2 linked regions of the Solidesulfovibrio fructosivorans JJ] genome follow. The protein of the gene in region 2 interacts with the protein of the main gene of each other region in a pairwise test. Links are inferred from orthologs where the notes say so. Each region holds a gene or a part of one and is shown on either strand. Other genes may lie near its edges. The genes, in order: mrdA and DESFRDRAFT_RS15685.

Evidence for each region.
Region 1: the proteins of DESFRDRAFT_RS15685 (region 2) and mrdA interact in binary tests that used the Escherichia coli proteins (3 or more experiments, as listed by UniProt). The link is inferred for Solidesulfovibrio fructosivorans JJ] from one-to-one orthologs.

Annotation. Positions count from the first base shown.
Region 1 is NZ_AECZ01000002.1:31,114-34,423, forward strand. Bases 123-3,122 are described here. They hold mrdA (penicillin-binding protein 2), read left to right. Parts: upstream 123-686; coding sequence 687-2,558; downstream 2,559-3,122. Other genes in these bases: mreC (rod shape-determining protein MreC), read left to right, coding at 123-230; DESFRDRAFT_RS01660 (hypothetical protein), read left to right, coding at 227-697; rodA (rod shape-determining protein RodA), read left to right, coding at 2,580-3,122. In the rest of the region: more of mreC, read left to right, coding at 1-122; more of rodA, read left to right, coding at 3,123-3,310. UniProt on the Escherichia coli protein: Catalyzes cross-linking of the peptidoglycan cell wall. Responsible for the determination of the rod shape of the cell. Is probably required for lateral peptidoglycan synthesis and maintenance of the correct diameter during lateral and centripetal growth.
Region 2 is NZ_AECZ01000026.1:27,633-31,025, forward strand. What follows is about bases 124-3,206. They hold DESFRDRAFT_RS15685 (penicillin-binding protein 1A), read right to left. Parts: upstream 2,807-3,206; coding sequence 440-2,806; downstream 124-439. Other genes in these bases: DESFRDRAFT_RS15690 (YkgJ family cysteine cluster protein), read right to left, coding at 2,803-3,206. Outside these bases: more of DESFRDRAFT_RS15690, read right to left, coding at 3,207-3,393. UniProt on the Escherichia coli protein: Cell wall formation. Synthesis of cross-linked peptidoglycan from the lipid intermediates.

The sequences.
Region 1 (3,310 bases), on a different replicon or contig from region 2:
AGTCCCCGGCGGCCATCGCCCCGGCCACGCGTCCCGGCGACGGGCAAAAGCCGGCCGACGTGCCCAAGACGCCAGCCGCGGCCGCGCGCCAGGAAGGCGTCGCCCCCGCTTCCGCGCCCCAGGCGGTCAAGGCCGCCCCCGCCGACGGACAAAAGCACGAGACCGCCCCCGCCGACAGGGGCGAGCGCAAAAAACGCCGGAAGCCGCCCCGGCACGCGACAGGCCAATGAACCTGGGCCGCATCGTTTTCTGGGCGCTTTTCACCGTCAGCGGGGTCTGGCTCGAAAACGCCATCCCCGGGGTGGACTTTCTGGCCCCTGGCCTTATCCTGGCCATGCAGGAAGAGAAGTGGACGGTGCCCATCTGGCTCGGGCTGGCCTGGCTTTTCATCCAGGAAGGCACCGGCAGCCTGGCCTTCGGCGCGGGGCTTCTGTGGTACGGCGGACTGGCCGGCCTGTACTTTTTCGGCCACTGGCTGTTCGAAGCCCGCAATTTCCTTTTCATGTTCATCGTGGGGCTGTGCCTCGGGGTCATGCATTTCGTGCTCGTGAACCTCATGGCCCTGCTTTTGGACTGGAGCGTCCCCCTGGAGCGGCTGCTCATGGAAAGCGTGATGCAAGCGTTGATCTTCCCCGTCGAATGGGGACTCATCTACCTGATCCACCGTTATCTCCCGGATACCCCCCATGCGGCTTGACAGCGAAGCGCCCCAGCAACAGGCGCCCCGTTCCGGGCTCGTCCTCATCCAGCTCCTGGTGCTGGGCCTTTTTTGCCTGTTCACCCTGCGCCTGTGGTATTTGCAAGTCCACAAGGGGGCCAAGTTCGCGGAGATGGCCCGGGACAACCAGCTGCGGCAAGTGCTCATCAATTCTGCCCGTGGCCGCATCCTGGATAGAAACGGCGTGCCCGTGGCCGTGTCCGAGCCCTCCTTCGCCCTGGGGCTCGTGCGCGAGGACTGCGAGGACGTGCCCGGGACCCTGGCCAAGGTTTCGGAGTGGACGGGCGTGGACAAGGCGGCGCTGGCCGAGACGTTTCGGCGCGGCAAAAAGCGCGTCAAGCCCTTCGAGCCGCTGATCCTCATCACCGACCTGTCCTACGAGGCCCTGGCCCGCATCGAGGCCAACGAGATGTTCTATCCCGGCCTCACCATCGTCATCCGCCAGAAGCGCTCCTATCCCACCGGCCCGCTCATGGCCCACGTGCTCGGCTACGTGGCCGAGGCCAACGAGCAGGAGCTGGAGAAAAATCCCGAGCTGTCCCTGGGCGATTCCGTGGGCAAGCAGGGCCTGGAATACGCCCTGGAGGACGTGCTGCGCGGCTCCAAGGGCAAAAAGCAGGTCGAGGTGGACGCCTTCGGCCGCCAGCACAACGAGCAGATCCTGGAGCCGCCCCAGGCCGGCAAGGACGTGACGCTCTCCATCGACGTCAAGCTCCAGGAGGCCTGCGCCAAGCTCCTGGAGGGCCAGGCCGGGGCGCTTGTCGTCATGGAGCCCGATACGGGCAAGATCAGGGCCATGGTCAGCGAGCCGAGCTTCGACAACAACCTCTTCGTGCTCGGCGTGCCCACGGACAAGTGGAAGGAACTGCGCGACGACCCCCGCCACCCCATCCAGAACCGGGTGACCCAGGGCATCTATCCGCCGGGCTCGGTCTTCAAGCTGCTCATGGCCGCGGCCGGCCTGTCCGGGGGCTACATCAAGCCCGGCGACGTGGTGAGCTGTCCTCCGGCCTACCGGGTCGGCAACCGGGAATTCCACGACTGGAAGAAATCGGGCTTCGGGTCGCTGGCCATGCGGGACGCCCTGGTCCATTCCTGCGACGTCTATTTCTACAAGCTCGGCGACCGCATCGGCATCGACCGCATCCACGAGTACGCCCTGGCCAGCGGTTTCGGCAAACGCACCGGCATCGACCTGCCCCACGAGAAGGCGGGCCTCATCCCGTCCAAGGAATGGAAGCGCAGGCGCTTCGGCGCCGCCTGGAACCGGGGCGAGACGGTCATCGCTTCCATCGGCCAGGGCTACGTGCTGACCTCGCCCCTCCAGATCACCCGCTACGTGGCCGCCCTGGTCAACGGCGGCAAGCTCATGAAGCCCGAGCTGGTGGAAACCGAAGCCCCGAGGGTGGACGCCGACTTGCCGCTCAAGGACGCCGACCGCCAGTTCATCGTGGACTCCATGGTCGCCACCGTGGAACGGGGCACGGGCAAGTCGCTTTACCGCCCCGATGTCGTCATCGGAGCCAAGTCCGGGACGGCGCAGGTGGTCAAGCTCGTAAACCCCGACGTGCGCGTCAAGGGCAAGTTCATGCCCTACGAGCAGCGCGACCACGCTTGGCTGGCGAGCTGGGGCAAGAAGGACGACAAGACCTACGTCGTGGTCTGCATCGTGGAGCATGCCGGCGGGCATGGCGGCGAAATCTGCGGCCCCATCGAGCGCAAGGTCTTCGAGGAGCTTTTCGGCCCCGCCCCGTCCAAAAAGGCCCGCCCCGCGGCCGCGCCCGAGGCCCCGGCCCCGGAACCCGACCCGACCGCCGCCCCGGGCGAAATCCCGGATTAGACCGCAAGTCAAGGACGTTTCATGCCGTTTGACCGCCGTCTGGTTTTTTCCGTCAACTGGCCCCTGCTGGGGCTGACCGCCCTGTTGTTCGGGGTCGGGGTGCTCAACCTCTACTCGGCCAGCGGCTTCCGCATGGGCGACGAACTGTCCCTGCAGCCCTATTACAACAAGCAGCTCATCTGGGGCCTGGGCGGGCTGTGCTGCATGCTGGCCATGGTGCTTTTCGACTACAAGCACCTGGCCACCATCGCCTGGCCCCTGGCCATTTTCGTGGCCGTGCTGCTGGTTATGGTGCTCGTTTTCGGCAAGACCGTGTCCGGGGCCAAACGCTGGCTGCCCATCGGCGGCTACGCCTTCCAGCCGAGCGAGCTGGCCAAGATCGCCATGCTTCTTCTGGCCGCCAAGATCCTCTCCAAACGCTCGGAGCGCATGGGCTGGATCGATCTGGCCGGCATTCTGGCCGTTTCGCTGCCCATGGCCGGGCTCATCATCGTCGAGCCGGACCTTGGCACCGGGCTCAACGTGCTCCTTTTGGTGTGCGGCCTGATCCTCTACCGGGGGCTCACCGGGCCCGTCTTCAAGACCCTGGCCATCGCCGGGCCGATCCTCATCCCCTGCGGCTGGTTTTTCCTCAAGCCGTACCAGAAGGGGCGCATCCTGACGCTCTTCGACCCCCAGCGCGATCCGCTCGGCGCGGGCTACCACATCATCCAGTCCCAGATCGCCATCGGTTCGGGCCAGATGTGGGGCAA
Region 2 (3,393 bases):
CATTTCCCCCAATCCCATTTTATTTATCTTCAAAAAGAGAAATAATTCTCTCAATATTCCATTCATTTCACAGACGTAATTCCATCCATATCACGCCATATAAAAGGCGTACCCTCCAGACATTTCCACCATTACTGGCGTAATATCTTCAAAAGCACCATAGGCCACCCTCTCGCAAAAGTCCTGTCCGGCGCCGCCGTCCATCATCCGCCCGAAAAAAGCCGCTGCCAACACCGTGCCCACAGCCGGACAGGCCGCAAAAAAAGTCGCCCGGCTGCCGAACCAGTCCGGGCGACAAAGAATACGCTGTTTGAAGGGGAAAGCGCCACGCGGGATGCCCGTTCCGGGGCCGCCATCGCCCCGGGCAAGACCGCCGACCGGACGGCCCCCGGGCCCCGCCCGCGGTCCAGGCGCCCCAAACGGGCGCGGGCGGACGCGATCAGAACATCTGCTTGAGCAGGTCCTCGCCCTTGCCGAGGGGCGCGTTGGGGTCGGTGAAAAAGGCCTTCTCCTGCTCCTCGTCCATGACGGCCATGGAACCGCGTTCGGTGCCCTCCTTGAAGGCCATGGGCACGCCGTCCACGTTGGCCATGACGATGCCCGGGGGCCGCGAGAAATCCTCCACCGGATAATCGTTCTCCACGGCTTCGCGGTAGGCCAGCCAGATGGGCAGGGCCGCCCGCCCGCCGGTCTCGCCCCTGCCCATGGGTTTGGGCTGGTCGAAGCCGACGTAGCAGCCGGTCAGCAGATAGGGCGAAAAGCCCATGAACCAGGCATCCTGGAAGTCGTTGGTGGTGCCGGTCTTGCCGGCGATGGGCCGGCCGAGGACCTTCACCCGCGTGGCCGTGCCGGCCCGCACCACTTCCTTGAGCATGCAGTCCATGATGTAGGCGGTCTGGGGCGTGAGCACCTGCTTGATCTCGGGCTTGTTGACGTAGAGTTCCTCGCCCCAGGGGCTCTTGACGTCCAGGACGAAGCGCGGGGTGATGGTCGAGCCGTCGCGGGCAAAGGCGGAATAGGCGTGGATCATGTCCAGCAGGTTGACGGCCACCGCTCCCAGGCTCACCGGCAGGTACGGCACGAATTCGCCCCGCAGCCCCAGTTCCTGGGCCCGGGCGATGATCTTTTTCATGCCCACCTGCTGGGCCACCCGCACCGTGACCAGGTTTTTCGACTTGGACAGCGCGGCCCGAAGCGTCATGGGACCGGAAAAGTTGCCCTCGTAGTTGCCCGGGGACCAGACCTGGCCGCTCCAGGGATCGCGGTAGGAAAAGGGCGCGTCCATGACCACCGTGGCCGGGGTCATGCCGTTGTCCATGGCCACGGAATAGACGATGGGCTTAAACGACGAACCGGGCTGGCGAAACGACTGGGTGGCCCGGTTGAACTGGCTTTTTTCGAAGGAGAAGCCGCCGACGCAGGCCAGCACCTCGCCCGTGCGCGGGTCCATGGACACGATGGCCCCCTCGATGCGCGGCTCGAGCTGCATGGCCAGCTTCCACATGGGCCGGGAGGACGCCGACGGCGCGGCTTTCCTCGATTCGGCCTTGCCCTTCTTGCCCTTGGGGGCCGGGGCCTCGGCCTCCTCCTTGCGGGCGCCGGGCTTTTCGGGCTCGGCCAGCACCGACGTCCAGACGATGTCGCCGACTTCCACCCGGCCCTTGGCCCAGCCGACCTCGCTGGCCGGAATGAAGCCGTACTTGTCGCCGAAGCGCACGGTCACGCCCTGGCCGCCGACCTCCGTGACCAGGGCCTTGAGCCAGCGCCCCGGGGTCAAAAGCGACGCGGGGACGTTGCTGTGGGCCAGAAAATCCGCGAACTTGTCCTTGTCGAGCTTTTCCAGGGCCGGCTTGTAGCCCCGGCGCTTCTCCGAGGCGACCAGCCCCTCGCGCAGGGCCCGTTCGGCCGCTTCCTGGTGCTTGAGGTCCACGGCCGTGCGCACGTGCAGGCCGCCGTTGTAGACCTGATCCTCGCCGAAACGGTCGATGAGTTCCCGGCGCACCTCCTCGAGGTAGAACGGGGCCACCTCCCAGGACGGGTCGGGCATGCTTTTAAAGACCAGCGGCTCGGCCACGGCCTGGTCGTGCTGGGCCTGGGTGATCCAGCCCTGGGCCAGCATGCGGCCGAGCACGTATTTCTGGCGGTTCTTGGCCGCCTGGAAATCCCGAAACGGACTGTAGCGCGAAGGCGCCTGGGGCAGGCCGGCCAGAAGCGCGGCCTGGGCCAGGGTCAGGTCGCCGACGTGGACGCCGAAATAGGTCCGCGCCGCCGCTTCCACGCCGTAGGCCCGGGAGCCCAGGTAGATCTGGTTGAGGTAGATGGTGAGGATTTCGTCCTTGGTCAGGTACTTCTCCAGGCGATAGGCTAGGATGGCTTCCTTGATCTTGCGCTTGTAGCTTTTTTCCGAGGACAAAAGCAGCCGCTTGATGACCTGCTGGGTGATGGTGGAACCGCCCTGCCGGATGCCGCCGCGCTGGAGGTTTTTGATCATGGCCCGGACGATGGCCGAAAGGTCCACGCCCTCGTGCTGGTAGAAGGTGGCGTCCTCGGCGGCCAGGAAGGCCTTGGGCAAAAACTCGGGCATCTCCGAGAGCGTCACCAAAAAGCGCTTTTCGGAATAGAGGTAGCCGAGCACCTTGTTGTCGCGGGTGTAGATGGTCGTGACCAGCGGCGGGCGGTAGTCGGTGATTTTGCGGAAACTCGGCAGATCGCTCGAGGCCCAGTAGTACAAGCCGATAAGGCCGGCGGCCCCGGAGACGATGCCGACGAACACCAACAGAACAAGCAAAATGAGGAATTTTTTCACGTGCCAAATCTCGCTGGGACGGGAGTGACCGCGGGCATGTCTTCCCGGGGAGGAAGCCCCCAGGCCAGTCGCAGCCGGCCGTGGAGATCGCGCACCTGCCCCTCGGTCGCCGCAAGAAGCGTGAGCATCCCGGCGACGGTGCGGCCCTGGCGGTGGACGAGACAGCTGGCGGCGGCAAAGGCCGTGACCCGTCCGTCAGCCATCCAGAATGGGAAGAGGCGGCAATAATACGGCCGGGCCTCCCTTGGCAAGCGGCATCCGTCGGCCTGCAGAAACACGCAGTGCCCCCCGGGAGAGACCGACAGGCGCAGGTGGCGGCCCGATTCGGGAAAAAGACTTTCGAGCAACTTGCCCTCACGGGGGAAAAGCCGACGCATACAGGAGAGAAACGCCCCGGAATTGGCTTCCGGCGTGAACGCCCCGAGCGAAAGGCCCACATGTTCGGCAATGCGGTGCCGCTCCACCTCGGAGATGGGGAAACACAATTCCTCATGCCCGGGCGTCAGCGTGCAGCATGTGGGGCCGGCCGCGGCACAACGGCGGCAGCTTTCCGGATTGCGCGACCCGGGGGAATCCCCGGACCGGGA